Regions from separate parts of the Viridibacillus sp. NPDC093762 genome, predicted to be linked through region 1. Evidence: riboswitches for the same ligand, from Rfam matches in the RefSeq annotation. Region 1 holds a riboswitch; each other region holds the start of a gene.
What was found. Region 1 has a riboswitch for S-adenosylmethionine ahead of ACQKM9_RS07035 (methionine ABC transporter ATP-binding protein). Riboswitches for the same ligand answer to the same signal wherever they lie in the genome.
Positions count from the first base shown of each region.

Region 2: it holds a riboswitch for S-adenosylmethionine, as region 1 does, so the genes downstream of both, ACQKM9_RS07875 (acyl-CoA dehydrogenase family protein) here and ACQKM9_RS07035 (methionine ABC transporter ATP-binding protein) in region 1, are expected to answer to the same signal.
Region 3: it holds a riboswitch for S-adenosylmethionine, as region 1 does, so the genes downstream of both, ACQKM9_RS02480 (VOC family protein) here and ACQKM9_RS07035 (methionine ABC transporter ATP-binding protein) in region 1, are expected to answer to the same signal.
Region 4: it holds a riboswitch for S-adenosylmethionine, as region 1 does, so the genes downstream of both, ACQKM9_RS12895 (methionine biosynthesis PLP-dependent protein) here and ACQKM9_RS07035 (methionine ABC transporter ATP-binding protein) in region 1, are expected to answer to the same signal.

Region 1 covers NZ_JBNNUK010000004.1:6,708-12,091, forward strand. Annotated here, with positions in the region: gene ACQKM9_RS07030 (methionine ABC transporter permease) at 1-597, opposite strand, end outside; gene ACQKM9_RS07035 (methionine ABC transporter ATP-binding protein) at 587-1,600, opposite strand; SAM riboswitch class I at 1,719-1,824, opposite strand; gene ACQKM9_RS07040 (carbon-nitrogen family hydrolase) at 1,904-2,692, opposite strand; gene ACQKM9_RS07045 (pyridoxal phosphate-dependent aminotransferase) at 2,874-4,037, shown strand; gene ACQKM9_RS07050 (glycine C-acetyltransferase) at 4,502-5,384, opposite strand, start outside.
Region 2 covers NZ_JBNNUK010000004.1:191,248-196,631, forward strand. Annotated here, with positions in the region: gene ACQKM9_RS07860 (AAA family ATPase) at 108-1,445, shown strand; gene ACQKM9_RS07865 (hypothetical protein) at 1,438-2,166, shown strand; partial or broken gene ACQKM9_RS07870 (ABC transporter permease) at 2,218-2,624, opposite strand; SAM riboswitch class I at 2,751-2,853, shown strand; gene ACQKM9_RS07875 (acyl-CoA dehydrogenase family protein) at 2,965-4,140, shown strand; gene ACQKM9_RS07880 (transporter substrate-binding domain-containing protein) at 4,177-5,043, shown strand; gene ACQKM9_RS07885 (amino acid ABC transporter permease) at 5,128-5,384, shown strand, end outside.
Region 3 covers NZ_JBNNUK010000001.1:521,063-526,446, forward strand. Annotated here, with positions in the region: gene ACQKM9_RS02465 (dihydroorotate dehydrogenase) at 1-499, shown strand, start outside; gene pyrF (orotidine-5'-phosphate decarboxylase) at 500-1,210, shown strand; gene pyrE (orotate phosphoribosyltransferase) at 1,210-1,842, shown strand; SAM riboswitch class I at 2,045-2,154, shown strand; gene ACQKM9_RS02480 (VOC family protein) at 2,262-3,191, shown strand; gene ACQKM9_RS02485 (amino acid ABC transporter permease) at 3,228-3,896, shown strand; gene ACQKM9_RS02490 (amino acid ABC transporter ATP-binding protein) at 3,914-4,681, shown strand; gene ACQKM9_RS02495 (transporter substrate-binding domain-containing protein) at 4,678-5,384, shown strand, end outside.
Region 4 covers NZ_JBNNUK010000009.1:107,352-112,735, forward strand. Annotated here, with positions in the region: gene ACQKM9_RS12890 (aminotransferase class I/II-fold pyridoxal phosphate-dependent enzyme) at 202-1,380, opposite strand; gene ACQKM9_RS12895 (methionine biosynthesis PLP-dependent protein) at 1,376-2,506, opposite strand; SAM riboswitch class I at 2,578-2,681, opposite strand; gene ACQKM9_RS12900 (tetratricopeptide repeat protein) at 2,854-3,783, shown strand; gene ACQKM9_RS12905 (methyl-accepting chemotaxis protein) at 4,003-5,384, opposite strand, start outside.

The sequences.
Region 1 (5,384 bases):
AACTGTCGCAATCATAATTGTGTTGTCATAGCGGTAATAACCAAAACGAATAGCTAAGTCACCAATTCCGCCACCGCCGACAATACCAGCCATTGCGGAATATGCGACTAAACTAATAATCGTCATTGTCCCCCCTTGGATAATACCCGATTTCGCTTCAGGTAATAGCACATCTCGTATAATCATCCATGGTGTTGCACCGACAGCTATTGATGCTTCTATGACACCTTTATCAACTTCACGCATAGACGTTTCTACAAGTCTCGCAAAGAATGGAATAGCTGCTACAGATAACGAAACACTTGCCGCTACGGGACCAATTGTATCTCCAACCAGTATTTTCGTTAGCGGGAATAACGCTACTAATAGAATGATATAAGGAACGGAACGAACTAGATTGACGATAAACCCTAAAACTCCATTAAAGAAACGATTATGTAAAAATAAACCTTTGCTTGTAACAAACAGTATAATTCCAAGTGGTAAACCGATAATTAGTGAAATGCTAAGTGAAATACCAATCATCAGTAACGTTTCACCAAATGCTTTCCAAATGTCTGGAAGCATACTAATAAAGTGTTCGAAATCAAATAGCATCGTTAATCACCTCCACAAACGCACCGCGTCCTTCCATATAAGAAATAGCTCTCCCTATATTATCCGGTTGACCTTGTAGCTCCATTAAGAAAATGCCAAGCGGTTTTTCTTGAATATATTCAATTGTGCCATGCAAGAAATTACCACGTATTTCAAAGTTTTGAATCATATCTGAAATGACGCCCTCACCAGCTACATCTCCTTTGAATAATACTTTCACAATTTCCCCTGTCACACCTTTAAGAATCGTTGGCGGTATTTCAAATGAAACAACGCTGCTAATAAATTCTTGTGTTAATGGCTCAACCGGATTTGCAAAAACGTCGTAAACCGCTCCTTCTTCAATGACCCTTCCATCTTGCATAATAACCATACGATCACAAATTTCTTTCACAACATCCATTTCATGCGTGATAAGGATGATTGTAATATTCAGCTCGCGATTAATCTTTTTTAATAAGCGTAAAATGGAAATCGTTGTTTTTGGATCAAGTGCTGATGTTGCTTCATCACAAAGTAGTACGGATGGATTGTTTGCAAGCGCACGAGCAATACCGACACGTTGCTTTTGACCACCACTTAACTGCGCTGGGTAAACATCGATTTTCTCAGATAAACCGACCATTTCAAGCAATTCTTTTACACGAGCTTTAATCTGCTTCGGTGGTATAGCCGCTGCTTTTAAAGCAAATTCGATATTTTCGCCAACCGTTTTTTGACTGATTAGGTAAAAGTGCTGGAAGATCATACCGATTTTCAAACGCGCTTTACGAAGTTGTTCGCCTTTTAATTTTGTTAAATCTTGACCATTTACGACTATACTGCCACTTGTTGGTCGCTCCAATAAATTGATACAACGTAGCAGCGAGCTTTTTCCTGCGCCAGAATAGCCAACAATACCGAAGACTTCACCTTTATCGATTGTCAACGATACGTTGTCTACGCCCGTTACCGAACCCTTTTTGGTTTTATATACTTTTGTAATATTCTGAATCTCAAGCATATTGTATCCCCTCAAATCTGTTTGAATTATGCAACTTCTATAGAAATACTTGGAATTCACTGTATTAAAAAATGCTTCTTTCGGTTATCTGAAAGAAGCATCGTAAGTGTAAATTGGCGATTTATCTTCCAGAACGTACTCATTCTGTAGGAATTGGCACCTTCCCTTTTTCAGGGGGTTGCCGGACGTCATAGGGCCTATCCCTCGGTCTCTCTAGATAAAGTTCAATATTCATTTGTAAGTTATGAACTAAATATTACTGTGAAAAAATGTAGATGTCAAATACTTTTTTGAAACTTTGTACTATTCCAAAATATCTTTATATAATTCAGAGCGACGATCCTCATATACCGGGATTCGTTGGCGAATTTCATCCACTATAGAGAAATCGACATCGATAATCGACATTTCTTCATCTTCTCCACCAGTCCATAACACTTCACCCCAAGGTTCAATAACCATCGATTGACCGTTAAAATTTTGTTTTTTATGGCTAATTCGATTTACTGCAATAACAAAACACTGACTTTCAATTGCTCGTGCTTGTAATAACGTTTTCCAATGATCAATACGTGGTGTTGGCCACTGTGCAGAAACGAAAATTACTTTCGCTCCGTTCAATGCATGAAGACGTAACCACTCAGGAAAACGAATATCGTAGCAAATAACACCAGCCGCTGGAATATCACCCAGTTCAAAGTTATTCTGCTTATCGCCAGCTGATAAATACAAATGCTCGTCCATTAGACGGAAAAGATGCGCTTTGTCATATTCGCTGACAAGCTCCCCTTTATTGTTATATACGTACATCGTATTGTAGAATTCCCCATCTTTTTTTGTTGATACCGAGCCACCAACAATATGAATTTGCAATTCTTCTGAAAGCTGTTGCAGGAAATTCTTTGTACGTTCCCCGTTCGGATCTGCCAGGTCTTCTAATTTCTCTAGAGCATAGCTGGAATTCCACATTTCCGGAAGAATTGCGAGTTCCGCCCCCTTATCAGCAGCCTCCCTGATAAACTTTTCAACGTTGATAAAATTTTTTTCGATGTCCCCGAAGGCAACATTTAATTGTATACATGCAATTTTCATAACTCCACCACCTGTAGACATTTTCTTAAAAAGGTTATAATATTTCTCTTATTATTGCGACTATTTTTATACATACGTCTATTTTATCCACAAAGTAGTTGTTGTGTATAGAGTATTTAGAAGAAAGATTTTGTGGATAACAAGTTATTAAAGAAAATAATTCAAGGGGGTTTGTTCGAAAATGGAATTTTCAACGAGATTACAACAGTTGCCGAAGCAGTTTTTCGCAACTTTAGTACAAAAAGTAGGTGCCGCAGTCGCGGAAGGTAGGGATGTCATCAATTTAGGCCAAGGAAATCCAGACCAACCAACACCTACTCATATTATAAAAGCTATGCAGGAAGCTGTTATTAATCCGCAAACTCATAAATACTCTCCATTCCGCGGCTTGCCCGAATTCAAGGAAGCAATTGCAGAATTTTATGCACGAGAATACGGGGTTGAAATCGATGCAAATACGGAAGTAGCCATACTTTTTGGCACAAAAATTGGTGTAGTTGAATTACCTTTAGCTATTATGAATCCTAGTGATTCAATGCTACTCCCAGACCCTGGTTATCCGGACTATTGGTCAGGCGTAGCACTAGCAGATGTCAAGTTCGATACACTTCCATTACTAGCGGAAAACGACTTCCTACCTGATTACACAACTGTGTCAGATGAGGTAAAAGCTCGTGCGAAATTAATGTATTTAAATTATCCAAATAACCCAACTGGTGCTGTTGCTAATTTATCATTTTTCGATAAAACTGTGCAGTTTGCGAAAGATCACGATATTGCAGTAATGCATGACTTTGCATATGGAGCAATTGGATTTGATGGTAAAAAACCAGTGAGCTTTTTACAAGCTAAAGGTGCTAAAGATGTCGGGGTTGAGTTGTATACTTTATCGAAAACGTATAATATGGCCGGTTGGCGGGTCGGCTTTGCAGTTGGTAACACAAAGCTAATTGAAGCATTAAATTTAGTACAAGACCATTTATTTGTCAGCCTTTTCCCTGCTGTACAAGAGGCTGGTATTGCAGCACTTACTAGTTCACAAGAATGTGTAACTGAGTTAGTGGATATGTATGAAAGCCGCCGGAACGCATTAAAAACCGCTTGCGATCGTATTGGCTGGGCTGTGACAGCACCAAAAGGATCATTCTTTGCATGGCTTCCTGTACCAGAAGGTTATACAAGTAAAGTATTTGCTGATTTATTGCTAGAACAGGCTGATGTAGCAGTTGCTGCGGGTAATGGTTTTGGTGAATACGGAGAAGGGTATGTACGTGTTGGCTTGCTTGTTGATGAGGACAGGCTTCATGAAGCAATAACGCGTATTTCCAAACTAAATTTATTTTAATGTATATACATTGAAAATCCAACTCATTCCATAAGTTGGATTACCAATGGCATAAGTTTAAAAATAGCAATAAAACAGCCACATAATCACAATCAAAGAATACTTACTCTTTGACTCTGATTATGCGGCCTCTTATTTTGTTATTAGCTAACATAGGTGCTTATTTCGCTTTCATTCAAGGAAATCTCTGCTTTTTTAGACGATTTATCTGTACAATCCGTCTTAAATAGTAATATTAAATTCTCCAAACTCTAACCATTCAATTACCTTAACTACAGCTTTAATTTATTCTAAATCGCTTCTTATCTTTGTTTCACATGGCCCACAATTTCAGTATAAAAGAAAAAATTACTTCTCTTAATAAAAGTATTCTATATTTGTCTGTGGAAAAGATACACTTTATAGAATTAACAAAAAAATCACCTAATAAAAATGCCCAGCACATAGCGCTGAGCATTTTAATATTATGAAATTACGCCTAGCTCTTTACCTACTTTTTCATAAGTCGCTAAAGCTTCGTCTAGCATTTCTTTTGTATGTGCGGCAATTGGCATGTTACGTACGCGCCCAGTGCCTTTAGGTACAGTTGGGAAGACAATCGATTTAGCGTAGACGCCTTCTTCAAAAAGACGAGCAGAAAAGGCTTGAGTTAGTTTTTCGTCACCGATGATACACGGTGTAATCGGAGTTTCAGATGCACCGATGTTAAATCCAAGTTTTTTCAGACCCGCTTTTAAATAATCGCCATTTTCCCACAGTTGATCGCAAAGTTCTGTTGAATCAATTAACATTTGAACAGCTGCAGTGATTGCAGCAACATCACCTGGTGGTAAAGCTGTTGAGAATAAAAATGGACGAGAACGTACTTTTAACCAATCGATTAAATTCTTCTTACCAGCTACGTAACCACCTACTACACCAATCGCTTTAGATAGTGTACCAATTTGGAAGTCGATTTCTTTTTCTAAACCGAAATGCTTCACAGTACCTTTCCCTTTACCTGTTACACCTGATCCATGAGCATCATCCACATATGTAATTAGATCAAATTCTTTCGCAATTTCTACGATTTCAGGAAGTTTTGCGATGTCTCCATCCATTGAAAACACACCGTCAGTGATGACCATTACTTTATTGTATAAGCCTGATTCAGTTGCTGCTTTTGCTTTAGTACGTAAATCATCCATATCAGAGTGATTAAAAGCAATAATTTTCGCTTTAGATAAGCGACAACCATCGATGATAGATGCATGATTTAATTGATCAGATAGGATTGCATCATTTTTATCCATAACAGCAGAAATAGCTGCCATATTACAGTTGAATCCTGATTGATATGAAATGGCT
Region 2 (5,384 bases), 180 kb from region 1:
ATTATCAGTAAATAACACCTAACAACTTCGAGTTTATAATTAAAATTTAGTATATTTTTTATCCTTTATCTAAATAATATAGACAGTTCGTTTTTAGGAGGAAGTACATGAAACCAATTATTAAAGTTCTAGATGTCACATTAAACAACCTAAAAAACGTCAAATACGGAACATTTCATATCGATACAAACTTTGACAAATTAGAAGAGGCTAATGTTATTGGATTCTATGGTCAAAATGGTTCAGGTAAGACTGCTGTTGTTCAGGCATTTCAAATTTTATCGGCACTCTTAGATGGTGGGATTTATAAAAAACTTCCTCATGTTCATCATCTACATATATACTACGGTGAATCATCCTTACAACTAAATTTCCAATTCATCATCAAAAATAAATTTGGCGAGTACTTCTTAAAATACGCTGTAACACTTGTGGTTGGTGAAGAACGACTAAATGTAATGACAGAAAACTTAAGTTATCGAGAAAATAAACGTGGGAAACGCTTTAAAAATATACTCTCAAAAGACGGAGAGGAAGTTACTATCCGCACTACCAATCTCCCCTCTCTAAACCAAAATGATCGAGTTAAAGTATTAGTAGCAAACCATCTTTCTAAAGAAAATCATTCTTCCTTCATTTTCAGAAAAGAAGTTAGAAATATTCTTCCCAATCATTTAGGTGAAGTGGAAATGGCACTCATTCAAAATATTATTTTTGACTTCAAGAGAGACTTGCATATCATTGATAATACGCAGTTTGGTAACTTAATCTCTAATATTACGATGCCTTTTAATATACATCTTGAAAATAAACGTGGCGTTATTCCTTCTAAATTAGAAGATACTACTTTACTACCAAAAGACATGTTCAATGCAATGAAAGAATTAATAGAACAAACGAACATCGTTCTCAAAATGCTTATTCCAGGTCTACAGATTAAAATCCATGTTCTTCATACACAAAAATTGAATGATGGATCTGATGGTGTGCTCGTTGAGTTTCTCTCACGAAAAGGGGACATTGAGCTACCTTTGAAATGTGAATCCGAGGGTACGTTGAAGATAATCTCTATCTTAAGTACAATAATTGCTGTTTATAACAATCCCAATGCCTGCGTTATTATTGATGAATTAGACGCGGGTGTATTTGAGTACTTATTAGGTGAACTACTTGAAATTATCCATGAGAATGGAGCAGGCCAATTGATATTCACCTCCCATAACTTACGTATACTTGAAGTACTACCAATTCATAATTTATGGTTCACTACAGCGAATGAAGAGAATCGCTATATGCAATTAAAGGGTGTTAAAAAACTTAATAATCCTAGAGATGTCTATTTGCGTGCAATTCAGTTAGGTGGTCAAGACGAATCAATTTACAAAGAAACGAATGCCTATGATATGAAAAGAGCATTTAGAAAAGCGGCTATCATAAATGAGTAATAAAGCTAAAAAAGTTGTCTTGTTACTAGTAGAAGGTGCCTGTGAAGAAGCTTTATTATACGATCGAATACGTACTTTATTTAATAATAATGAAATTAGATTCGATATTATTAAAGGTGATATTATGGGGGATTTAAACCAAAAGAGCTCCAATATCAAAAACCTAGTTGGAGATCGCGTTAAAAGCTATATTAATAAAATGAAATTAGGCACTACAGATTTATTGGCAATTATCCAAATAGCCGATACAGACGGCTGCTTCATTGATGAATCTGCTGTTATAATTGATGAAAATCAAGGTAGATTAACGCTCTATAACGCTAAAAATATCAGTGTTCCAAATAGCAATCAACAAAACAAAATTATTGAAAGAAACAAATTAAAAAGCAAAAACATTCATACCATGCGGACGCTCAATTCGATTTTATCTGGCAAAGTAAATTACCAAATTTATTATTTCTCTAGAGCACTTGAACATATTTTGTTTAACGAAGCCAATCCCGAAACACGTTATAAAGTACGTGAGGTTGAGGAGTTTTTAGAAAATGAACAAAAGCCAATAGAAGAGTTTCTTTCTAATTTTTTACCCATTTCAACTAGTATGACATTAGAAGAAAAGTATTTGGAAAGTTGGCAAAGCATCTCTGCTGACCTTGCCTCTTTGGAAAGATATACAAATGTACCACTAATGTTCGATTACATGAAAATGATTAACGAGTAACAATAAAAGCCTTGATACCAAGTCATTTTGGTTTCAAGGCTTTTATATTACTCATTCAAGCTTTGGACTGTTGGGTGTCGCTAAATTTTTTTGACGTTTTACTGGATCCAGTTTACGCTCTATGAAACCAAGTATCAAATCTGTTATGACAGCCATCAGTGCTGTTGGAATGGCACCTGCTAGAATAATCGCTGTACCATCCGTAGCATTTGTACCACGGATGATAATTTCCCCGAGTCCACTGCTCCAATGAAAGCACCAATTGCTGTAATACCGATAGCAACCACAAGAGCTATACGAATTCCTGCAATAATTACAGAGAGTGAGAGCGGTAACTCAATCATATACAGCACTTGAATGCGTGTCATTCCCATCCCTCTGCCGAAATCTGTAAGATCCTTATTAATATTATTAATACCTGTATATGTGTTTTTAATAATCGGCAGTAATGCATATAAACCTAAGTTCTTTTACCCCTATCGATTAGGCTCTTTTCTATAACTTTTAATCCCTACAAAAATACTTTGTTTTTCATATTGACTTTCATCTTTAGAAAAAGTAAGATAATTGAAACAATAGAATATTACTTATCATGAGAAGCTAAGGGACTGGTCCGATGAAGCTTCAGCAACCACTGTATAACAGAATGGTGCTACTTCCAGCAAGAGAAATCTTGACAGATAAGGGTGCATACACAACATTTAAGCTCCCTCTTTTATAAATGGGAGATTTTTTATACCTTCAATACATAGTAATTCTATAAGAATTATAAACTTAGAGAAGACGAGGGGATTTATTATGAAAGAGATATTTATAAGAACAGAGCTACAACGACAATGGTTAGATAAACTAGCATTCCTTAAAGACCAAATTACAGGTAGCGCCGCAACTGTAGATGAATTATCTATTTTTCCTAAAGAGAGCTTTAGCCTGCTCCGCAAAATTGGCTATCCTGCAATTACTTTACCGAAAGAATTTGGTGGCGAAGGATTTTCAGTTTACGATATGGTCCTTCTACAAGAAACACTTGCAAGCTACGATGAGAATACTTCACTTTCGATGGGCTGGACTTTAGGGGTTGTAGGCGAATTGTATCAGGAGAAATTGTGGTCAGATGACAAGCTTAATTTCTTTGCAAATGAAGTACAAAATGGTGCTATTGTGAATCGTTCTGTAAGTGAGGCCCGCACTGGCAGTCCCACTCGAGGCGGGCGTCCTGGAACAACTGCAGTTCGTTCTGAAAAAGGGTGGCTTATACATGGACGCAAAATTTTCACTACGGCTTCCCCTGTCTTAGATTATTTTTTAACTTCTGCTTGGATTGAAGAAAAACAACAAGTTGGGTTCTTTTTAATTCATAAAGATACTGCAGGACTATCTATTGAAGAAACATGGGATGTAATGTCCATGCGCGGCACATCAAGTCACGACTTATTATTACAAAATGTTAAAGTAAGTGACTCAGATTTAGTCGAATTACCAAATCATCCAAGCGGAGGTAAAATCAACGGCTGGTCATTGCATATTCCTGCAACTTATTTAGGTATAGCACAAGCAGCTCGTGATTATGCAGTTCACTTCGCAAATCATCATCAACCAAATAGCTTAAATGCACCGATCAGCTCATTACCAAATGTGCAGCATCTATTAGGTGACATTGAGTTAAAACTTCAGCAATCTAGATTTGTCTTATATGGTACAGCTGAAGCTTATGACGACCCAAAACGAAGAGACTCATTGACCAATGAAATTGCCGTCGCCAAACATACAGTGACTAATGCGGCCATTGATATCGTTGATAAAGCAATGAGAGTCGTGGGTGCAAAAAGTTTACAAAACGCTAATCCATTACAACGATATTACCGCAATGTCCGTGCAGGTCTACACAATCCTCCAATGGATGATATGACTATAACAAAATTAGCATTAACAGCTATTGAAGAACAAAAAAGAACGAATTCGATTGTGAATTAATAATAAAAAAAGAAACTTAAAAAGGGGTTATAAAATATGTTCAGTAAAAAACTATTAAAATTTGCCGCAGTCGGTATTACTTCAATTGCAATTTTAGCTGGTTGCTCTACAAGTGAAGCATCTGATTCTAAAGATAAAGGAGATTCATCAAAAGTACGTACGGTGAAAGTCGCCTTTGACCAAGCAAGTAAGCCGATTTCATATATTGACGACCAAGGTAATCCAACTGGATACGATGTAGAAGTGATGAAGCTAGTGGATGAATTATTACCAGACTATAAATTTGAATATGTAGGCACGACTAGTGACGACTTATTAATTGGTGTCGAACAAGGTAAATACCAAGTCGGTGTAAAAAATGCCTTCTTCACAGAAGAGCGTACAGAAAAGTTCATCTACCCTAAAGAATTCCTTGGCTTAAGTAGTGCAGGTTTGGTATTACGTAAAGAAGATGAAAATATTAAATCACTAAAAGACTTTGCATCAGCAGGCTACTCTCTAGCACCAATTGCCGCAAATAATGCTCAATATACAATCATCGATGAATACAACAAAAAAAATCCAGATAACAAAGTAAAACTAAAAGCTGGAGATGCTTTCACTATCGATATTGTTCAATGGGTCAACGAAGGCCGAGTAGATGGTGGTGTAATGATTGAAGGTCCTTTTAATCAGCAAGTTACAGCCAAAGACGGCGCTTATCACAAATTAGCAAATGACATTGTGTACAATGAATTTGCTGTAATTAAAACATGGCCGCTATACAACAAAAAAGAACAGAAATTTGCAGACGCATATGACAAAGCTATAAAACAAATTAAAGAACAACAAAAAACAAATGAATTGAGCAAAAAATTCTACGATCGTGATTTATTTGAAGTACTTGAGCAAGTGGAACGTTAATTGCTTATGCATAAGTAGCGTCCTTAGGCTGTTGAGTAATAAAACTCAACAGCCTTTCCAATACAAAACGAAAATGGTGAGCATATGGAAAAATATTTTGATGCATCTTATATCTGGGAGTCACTCCCTATTTTACTCCCCTTTCTAAAGGTGACATTTATGATAGCAGGACTGTCCATTTTACTAGGTTCCTTTTTTGGTTTATTACTTGCGATAGCCAAATTGGGCAGCAGTAGAATTGCTCAAAAACTTGCAAATGGCTATACAACTATCATGCGTTGTACACCTTCGATCGTGTTACTATTTCTCGTTTATTATGGTGTACCTGCACTAGCTGAAAA
Region 3 (5,384 bases), on a different contig from region 1:
TCAATTCGGTACAGATCCGAAATCAGCAAGTGACTTAACGGCAGCAGTAAAAGCGGTATCAGATGTACCTGTATATGTAAAATTATCACCAAATGTAACGAATATCTCTGAAATAGCTAAAGCTGTAGAAGCTGGTGGAGCAGACGGTATTACGATGATTAATACATTAATCGGTATGCGTTTGCATCCGAAAACAGGAAAACCAATTATTGCTAACGGTACTGGAGGATTATCAGGCCCAGCTGTTAAACCGGTATCAATTCGTATGGTTCATGAAGTAAGTCGAAACGTTAATATTCCCATCATTGGAATGGGCGGAGTTGCAACTGCAGAAGATGTGATCGACTTCCTATCTGTAGGGGCAAGTGCTGTAGCAGTAGGTACTGCAAACTTTGTGGATCCATTCATCTGCCCAAATATTATAGAAGCATTACCACAAAAGCTAGATGAATTAGGTTATGACAAATTAACAGATGTAATTGGAAGGAGCCATCGCTAAATGAATAATAAGCCTATTATCGCGTTAGATTTTCCAGATGAACAGAAGGTAATGACATTTCTTTCGCAGTTCAATGAGCCACTATTTGTGAAGGTGGGTCTTGAGCTTTATTTACAAGTAGGGCCAGACATCATTCGCGAAATTAAAGCACAAGGTCACGACATTTTTTTAGATTTAAAACTACATGATATTCCAAATACGGTGAAATCAGCGATGAAGGGCTTAGCAAAACTTGGTGTGGACTTAGTAAATGTCCATGCTGCAGGCGGTTCAAATATGATGGCGGCTGCTCTTGAGGGATTAAAAGAGGGAACTGAGGAAGGTAAACAGCGACCAGCTTTAATTGCAGTAACTCAGTTAACCTCAACGACTGAAGAGGAAATGCAAAACGAGCAACAAATCAATTTATCTTTAGATCAATCAGTACTGCATTATGCCAAACTGGCACAATCAGCTGGTTTAGATGGTGTTGTATGCTCTGTACTCGAAGCAAAAGCAATCAGCGAAGTATGTGGAGAAAGCTTCCTAAAAGTAACACCAGGTATTCGCATGGCTGGCGGGGCTGCACATGATCAAAAACGCGTTGCTACACCTGATTTTGCACACCAAGAAGGATCGACCCAAATCGTTGTAGGTCGTGCTATTACACAAGCAGAAAATCCAGTTGAAGCGTACCATGCTGTACAACAATTATGGGGAGGACAACAATAATGACAATTCAAAAAGAAGTAGCACAAGGTATGTTAGAAGTAGGGGCAGTAGAGCTAAGTCCGAATGATCCATTTACTTGGGCATCAGGTATTAAATCACCAATCTACTGTGATACACGTCTAACAATTTCTTTTCCAAAAGTACGTACAACAATCGCAAACGGCCTTGCAGCGCTTATTAAAGAAAACTTCCCAGAAACAGATGTAGTAGCAGGTACAGCGACAGCGGGAATTCCACATGCAGCATGGGTAAGCGATATTTTAGACTTACCAATGGTATATGTACGTTCAAAACCAAAAGACCATGGTCGTGGTAACCAAACAGAAGGGAAACTTTCAACAGGTCAAAAGGTAGTTGTGGTAGAAGATATTATTTCAACAGGTGGCTCAAGTATTACAGCTGTAGAAGCACTTCGTCGTGAAGGGGCAGAAGTACTTGGTGTTGTTTCAGTGTATTCATATAAATTACCACGTGCTGAACAAGCCTTTGAAGAAGTTGGTGTTCCTTACTATAGCCTATCAAACTTCGAAGCGTTAGTTGAAGCGGCAAAAGAATCAGGTGCTATTAATGAATCAGACATTCCAGGTTTACTGCAATGGCATGAGGATTTAAAAGCAGGGAATTTAAAATAATATATTAAATATAGGCATTCAAAAAAACTAGCATGAGAATCGAAATTCTCTCATGCTAGTTTTTTTATTGTTCAAAATTCTAATTCAAATTAAGGGGATATTTTTCATGGAAATAAAATAATTGGTAAAAAATGTTGCTAAATTATAGAAAATGTTTTAAAATCAATTAAACCAATGAGTTAACTAGGAATATTAAATAGATTTCTTATCTTGAGAAACTGAGGGAATTGGCCCACTGAAGTTTCAGCAACCCCTATTGTTTAGGAAGGTGCTAACTCCAACATGATTGCATGAAATCATGAGAGATAAGAGTTGAATTAGCTCCCCTCAATTCTCTTTCTCGATTATGTAGAAAGAGAGTTTTTATTAGAAGTCGTTTATTCCGCAATTGGTTAATAAAAAGGAGAGAGGTTATAAAGATGGTACAAAGAATTGATGGAAAACAAGAGAAGTTTGTATTGAATGGAGCGACACAAGTAGGAAGTGTCATTTTAAAAGTAAAGGATCTGGAGCGTCAAATTGCATTTTACGAAAATGTAGTTGGTCTTGATGTATTAGAGAGAAATACACAACATGCTAAGTTTGGTGGAAAAGGTAGTAACACAGTTATTTTTGAATTAGAAAAAACAGCAGAAAAATTACAACCGGCTAAAAGTACCGGTCTATTCCATACAGCATTTTTATTACCAGGTAGAGAAGCGTTTGCAACGAAATTTTTTGAAATTCTGCGTAATAAGGAAACGATTGATAGTCCAGTAGAACAAGCTTCACGTTTCCCGCACTTTGAACGCTTCATCCCAATTGCTAGATTAGATAGTGCGAGTGATCATGGATATAGTGAGGCGTTTTATATGTATGATATTGAAGGAAATGGTATTGAGATATATGCTGATCGTAATCGTGAAGATTGGGATAAGTATCCAGGTGGTAGTAATCCACTTAACTTTAAAGAATTAGCTCCGTTAGCTGATTTTGAAACAGATGGTAAATTACCAACAGAAACAATTGTAGGTCATGTCCATTTACGAGTAGCGAATATCGAGGAATCGGTAGATTTCTACGTCAATACGTTAGGTTTTGAGGAACAGGTAATTATTGATACTGCATTCTTTATTTCGACAGGTGGCTATCATCATCATATTGCGGGAAATGTATGGTCGGGTGAAGGGCTTCAAAAGGCGGAAAAGAATGAATCAGGATTGAAAGAAGTAAGGTTTAAATTACCAACAACAGAAAATTTCGAATCAGCAAAAAAATATATTAAACAACAAATACAAATTCAAGATTTGGGAAATGAGTTTGCGGTAGAAGATCCAAGTGGTAATCGTATTGTTTTTGAAATTGCATAAAACAATTAAAGCAAAATCGTTATAGAAGGTGACAAAATGAAGTTTGATTTTATGTATTTTTTAGAATCGCTACCACAATTATTGAAGTATGTATATATCACATTAGGTGTTTCTGTGGTATCAATGATTATTTCATTTTTTATTAGTATTCTGCTTGTTCTCATTGATCGTAATCGAATAAAAGTGTTATATCCATTATCTCGATTATATATTTCATTTTTTAGAGGGACACCATTACTTGTGCAGTTATTCGTTTTATATTTTGGACTTCCTCAGATTTTCCCTGAGATGGCTGTTATAACTTCCTTACAAGCAGCTTTAATTGGTCTAAGCTTAAATAATGCAGCGTATTTATCTGAAATTTTACGTGGTTCTTTAAATGGAGTGGAGAGCAATCAAATGGACGCTTGTTTGTCTGTAGGAATGACAAAAATGCAAGCCATGAGAAAGGTGATTTTTCCGCAGGCTATTCGAGTAGCAGTTCCTGCACTTGGTAATAATTTTATTGGTCTAATTAAAGAATCCTCTTTAACGTTTGTGTTAGGGTTAGCAGAAATTTTAGCTCATGCCAAAATGCTTGCTGCAGAGTCTTATCTTTATATGGAAAGTTACTTAGCTGTTGCAATTATCTACTGGGGTTTAACCGTTATTATTGGTTGGCTACAGAGACGATTAGAATATCGCTTAGAAGTACCTTACCTGTAATTAAGGAGTGAAAAAGGATGATAAGTGTTCAGAATCTTCACAAATCATATAAAGATAACGAAGTATTAAAAGGGATTTCTTTAACTGTGGAAAAGGGTCAAGTTGTAGCGATAATAGGGCCATCTGGATCAGGTAAGTCGACTCTATTAAGATGCTTAAATGTATTAGAACAAGCGGATAAGGGTCAAATAATAATCGATGATGTAACCGTAGATGTTGCCAATCTAACAAATAAAAAGGTGCAATTATTAAGGCGTAAAACTGCTATGGTTTTTCAAAATTATAGCTTGTTTAAAAACAAAACGGTAAAAGAAAATATTACATTGCCGTTAGTTACCGTACAGAAAAATTCGCAAGTGGAAGCTGAAAGTATTGCGGAAAAATTACTATTACAAGTTGGTTTATCTGAAAAAGAAGACTATTATCCAAATAGTTTGTCGGGTGGTCAGCAACAACGCGTAGGGATTGCTAGAGCTATCGCTCTAAATCCTTATGCAATTTTGTTCGATGAACCTACTTCAGCACTCGATCCTGAATTAGTAGGAGAAGTTCTACAAGTAATTCAAAACCTATCGCTTTCGAATATGACTATGATTGTAGTAACTCATGAAATGTCATTTGCAAGACAAGTGGCTGACCATGTTGTTTTTATGGCGGAGGGTTCTATTATTGAACAAGGAACTCCTGAAGAGATTTTTAATAATCCAAAGCAGGAAAGAACACAGAAATTTTTACAACAATTAAATAGTAGAAACCAGTTAGTGGGTAAGGAGATGGTAGTATGAAATTCAAAAAAATATTGTCACTTATAATAGTTTTTACAGTGGTTGGGGTATTAGCGGCATGTAGTTCAAAGGATTCTTCTAACAGAGAGAATTCTGTGAAAGCAGATGAAAAAGTTCTTAATGTTGGGACAGCTGCTGGAAGAAGTCCATTTATCTATCAAAAGGACAATAAAGTAATTGGTTATGATGCGGATGTTATTGAAGCGGCTGCAAAAAAGGCAGGATATAAAGTGAATTGGACAACGGCTGATTTTGAGGGATTATTTGGATCATTAGATTCAGGTCGTATTGATACAATTGCAAATCAATTATCAGTGACAACTGAGAGAGAAGAAAAATATACATTTACCGTACCGTATCTATATTCAGGATCAGTATTTGCGGTAAAGGCAAATAACGATAATATTAATTCGATTGATGATTTAAAAGGTAAAGTGGTTGGGGTAGGTTTAGGGACAGCTGCTGAAAAAGAATTAAAAGATATAAATAAAAACAATGACTTTACGATTAAAACATTTTCTGAGGACCCTACAGCAGAATTGAAGGAAGTATCATTAGGACGTGTTGACGCTTATTATAATGATCAAGTACAAGTGAAAACAACTATTGAAAAAGCTAAATTGGAAGATGTGAAAATAGGATTTGGTCCCACATCATGGGGGAATATTGCATTTCCATTTACTACTGACAGTAAAAAGGTAGA
Region 4 (5,384 bases), on a different contig from region 1:
AATGCAGCATAAGAAGCTTGAGTTGCGGTTCGTATTTCTTAGAAGCATCTCTGTTTTTTATCATCAGACAATATAAGTATCAAAAACCAAAACTAGATTAGACTTTTACCCACTATTCTAAAGCAACAAACATAGAGGAAACAGCATTTAAAAAAGAAAAAAACCGCTCCACCAAATCAGTGGAGCGACTCATACAATCATCTATTTATTGCCTACAACAGAGAGTGCTTTCGCTTTTGCAAAAGCTTGCTCAAAATCAGCTATTAAATCGTCGATATTTTCAAGACCAGCAGAGAAACGTAAAAGACCATCTGTAATACCACGTTTTTCGCGTTCTTCTTTGGGAATAGCTGCATGACTCATTGTGGCTGGATATGAAAGAATCGATTCTACGCCGCCAAGACTAACTGCGAAAATTGGAATTTGAACATGTTCAACAAATGCTTTAGTGATTTCGCGGTTAGGTAATTTAAATGACAATACAGCTCCAGTACTTTTTGCCTGTTTTGCATGGATGTCATGGCCTGGATGGGATTTCAAGCCAGGGAAATGAACTTCTTCTACTAACTCATGAGCATCTAAATAATGAGCAAGTTTGGATGCTGATGCTGTCGATTGTGTTAAACGCGCATTTAAAGTTTTAATCCCTTGAATTAATGAGAAGGAATCTTGTGCACCTAAAATGGCACCGAATGAGTTTTGCATGAAGTAGATTCTGTTACCAAGCTCTACGTCTTTTGTTACCGCAAGCCCTGCAATAATATCACTGTGTCCTCCTAAAAACTTAGTGGCACTGTGCAACACTACATCTACACCAAGGTCTAATGGACGTTGGTATAAAGGCGTCATAAACGTGTTATCTAAAAATGTTAGAGCTCCATTTGCCTTTGCAATAGCTACAACACCTTCAATATCAGTAATGCCTAGAAGGGGGTTAGCTGGAGTTTCTATATATAATACCTTTGTATTTGGACGTATAGCCGCTTCTACTGATGTTAAATCAGAGAAGTCAGCAAATGTGTGGTCAATGCCAAATTTTGTTAACACTTGTGTTACAAAACGGTATGTTCCACCATACACTTCAGATGTCACAACAATATGGTCGCCGGCTTCTAATATCATAAAGGCAGAAGCGATGGCTGCAATACCTGAAGAGAATGCAAATCCGCGTGTACCCCCTTCAAGTTCAGCAATTGTTTTCTCTAATGCATCACGAGTTGGATTACCAGAACGACTATAATCATATGGACCAAAGGAATCGAAATGCTCCTGATCGAATGTAGATGACAAATAGATTGGTACATTAACTGCACCTGTTTTTTGCTCGTAATCACCGCGGGTAGATGCGGTGATTAAACTTGTTTCAATATTTTCATTAATTGAACTCATACGATGACACCTCTTTTTCTAAGGTAGAAAAAACTTGTTGTAAATCCGCGATTAAATCTTCTGCTTCCTCAATACCGACAGAGAAACGAAGTAAGGAGTCATCAACACCGCGTGCAATTCGTTCCGCTTCAGGAATATCCGCATGTGTTTGTGTAGTTGGATATGTGATAAAGCTTTCAACACCACCCAGACTTTCGGCGAAGACAATTAATTTCAAGCTTTCTAAAAACTTACCAACCCATTCTCCTTTTTGTAAACGGAAGGATATCATGCCGCCTTTACCAGCAAACAGAACGTCTTTTACTAAAGGTTCTTGTTCTAAATAAGCCGCAATTTGCTTAGCATTTTCGGTATGTTGTTTCATGCGAAGATGTAATGTTTTCAATCCCCGTAGTAGTAGCCAAGAGTCGATTGGAGCCAGTGTTGCACCAGCAGCATTATGGTTTGTGAATAGTTTTTCGCTAAGTTCTTTGCCTTTACTTACGACAAGACCAGCTAGAACATCATTATGACCACCGATGTATTTAGTTGCACTATGTAGAACTATATCAGCTCCTAGCTCGATTGGGCGTTGATAGTAAGGTGTTAAGAAAGTATTATCAACGATTAATAATAAACTATGCTTTTTCACAAGCTTAGCATAAAGTTCAATTTCAAATTCCTGCATTAATGGATTGGTTGGGGTTTCAATGAAAATAGCTCGAGTATTTTCATTAATTAAATCTTCAACCTCTGATACAGAAGAAAATTTTGCATAATGAGATTTGATTGAATATTGTTCTTGGTATTGGCCGAGTAAACGGTATGTGCCACCGTAGATATCCTCAGGTAAAATAATTTCGTCACCCGATTTAAAAAGGGATAGAACTAACTGAACAGCTGCCATCCCGCTACTACAGGCGAAGCCAGCATCACCAGATTCTAATTTAGCAAAACCTTCTTCTAGGACGGTACGTGTCGGATTTTTTGTACGTGTATAGTCAAAACCAGTTGTTTGGCCAAGCCCATCATGAGTATAGGCAGTTGACAGGTAGATTGGTGTGTTTACAGCACCTGTTTTGGAATCGGTATGATTTCCTAGCTGAACTAATTGTGTAGCAATGTTTTTGTTTGTCATCATGTCATCATCCTTTATAAAAAAGTAAAAGGCCCTCAAAGGAAGAGGGCCTTCAAAATATGAAGTCAATTTCCTTATCTACAAGACTACGTCTACTGGAATTAGCACCTTGCCGCATTTAGGGTGGTTGCTGAGATATCGACGGGCCAAGTCCCTCCATCTCTCTTGATAAGTAAGTATATTCAATTGTTTGAAAGTTAATAATAATGAAATTTTAACATGTGAAGGTGATAATATCAACCTTATTTAGAAGCAATTATTATTTGAAAAGTTTATAAAATTCTATTTGTGGTACAGTTTTTATATGAATATGCTATTATTGCATAGTTGAATTGGAAGGTGACAAGATGAATTTAAATAACATTGCTGTCAATCAGCTATTGCTAGAATTTAAATTTGACGAAGCTCAAATGAAGCTAGAGCAAGCAGTAATGGAAAACAGAGACATACAATCACTCCATAACTTAGCATGTTTTTATATTAGAGATACAGAAGAATATTACAAAACTTTACCACTTTTAGCTGAAGCAATCGAAAAACAGCCGAAGCATTATTTTCCTTTTGCTTTACTTGGTGAAATTTATTTGAGAATGGAAAAATACATTTCAGCCATCAGGATTTTAGAATATGCTTTAAAGATGAAAGATACTGAAGTAGTCCATGCGAACTTAGCTGCCGCATTTTATAATATAAAAAATTATGAAAAGGCAGCAGAACATTATAAAAAGTCAGCAACTGATGGCGATTTTTTGAAATATGCGGAAATGGTTTCATACCTCCAGTTAGACGATTATGATTCGGTACTTAATGCCCTGAAAAAAGTTAATGCAAATGATGAAAATTATATGGGTGAAGTAAACGTAGCTGAAATTTATGCACAAATTAACTACTTTGATGAAGCGATTCCTCTATTTGAAATAGGATGGAGAGAAATTGTTAGGTCTTATGATTGGGTAGAACATTATGTTTATGCACTCATTCAATTAGGTAGAGTAGAAGAAGCCGCAGATATTTTAGACCAGATGAAAACAGAAACGACTGATGAATTGGTAGAAAGTAAAGCAAGGGCAATGAATGAAGAGTGGATAGAGGAGAATATTAAAGGATCCATTATGGACTTGCAACATACAAATGAAAAATATAATACACTAATTGCTCGAATTTTGAAGGGCTACCGCCCTAGAATATTATTCGAGCCATATTATGTTTCACAATGTTATCTTTACGGATGCAAAGTACATGGTAATAGAACCTATGATGAATATGTCAATATGTAATGGGCTGAGAGATAATGGAATATCACTCGGCCCATTTGTTTAAATACTGCCAATATCTGAAGTGATTTCATGATAAATACTATGAAAGGTTGTCTTGGTAAGGTGTAGGGAAGCGGGAAGAAAGGTATGGACTTTGTAATTTCTAATAAAGCGAAATCAATAGTAGGAATAAAAAAACTTGCAATCTCATTAGAGCTTGCAAGTCATTTTATGTGAACACTATACTTTGAATTCTCCAACTACTTTTCTTAACTCATCTGCCTGATGAGATAGTTCTATCGCTGACGCTGTAATTTCTTGCATTGAAGCAGAGCCTTCTTCTGCGGAAGCTGCAGAACGCTCGGTACTCATTGCTGTATTTTCAGCAATTTGATTTACTTCTATAAATGATACAGCCACTTCTTGGCTATAGCTTAAAGTTTGCTCAATTTGAACTACCATTTTGTTAATAATGGCTACAGTTTCGTTTGTCTGTTTGATAATTTTATCTAAGGAAGCATTTGTTTCATTTGTCACCTCAACACCACGGATGACGTTTTGTACACCATCATGGTTTTGAGTGACAATAGCTTGAACTTCGGATTGAATTGATGAAACGATTCCCGTAACTTCCCGAGCTGCTTTTTGAGATTGCTCAGCAAGCTTTCGAACCTCATTGGCAACGACAGCAAATCCTTTACCATGTTCACCAGCTCTGGCCGCCTCAATGGCTGCATTAAGGGCAAGTAAGTTTGTTTGTTCCGAGATATCAGTAATCGTACGAATAATGGAAGTAATTTCGGATGATTTTTTACCTAGTGCTTCAACGATTTCTGTTGTATTGGCCATAGTTTCTTCTATTAACATCATCACATTTGATGACTGTTCGACAGTTTTTCCGCCAAGCTCAGCAGCGACTTTCATCTGATCGGTTGCTGTTTTCACATGTTCCGCATCTGTACTTAAATAACGAGCCGCTTCTTCTAATAAATTCATCTTTTGAACTGCGTTATTCATTCGAAGCATCGTTTGTTCGCTACCTTCAGCGATTTCGCCTGTTGTATCAGCAATTGATTGTATAATATTCGAATTTTCATCTGCTGAAGCCATTAATTGTTGTCCACTAGCTGAAACATTCTCGGCAAGTGTACTCACGCGTTTTACTAATGATGAGATAGACGTGATTAACACATTTGTACTATTGGCAATTTCTGCGAATTCATCTTTTGTCTTTACTTTTACGCGTTTTGTCAAGTCACCATTAGCTTGTGCGATATCTAAAATAGATGTATTAATTGCTGATGTATTACGTTTAATTGAACGGAACAAGATAGTACCCGTTACAATAGTCAAAATAATAGATGATATTGTTAAAATTAAGAAAATTATCATTGCAAGTTCAGTTTGTTGTTCAAGTGATTTAATTTGCTCGTTGTTTTTCTTGGTTAATACTTCATTGATCATTTCAATATGCACATCTATATAACTCATAGCTGTTTTGCCATTTCCAGCGAGAACAAGTTTTTGAGCATTTTCAAGGCCAGAATTTTGACGTGAATCAATCAGTCGCTTCGAATACTGAATATAATTGTCATAAAATTGGTCAATGGAAGTAATTCGGT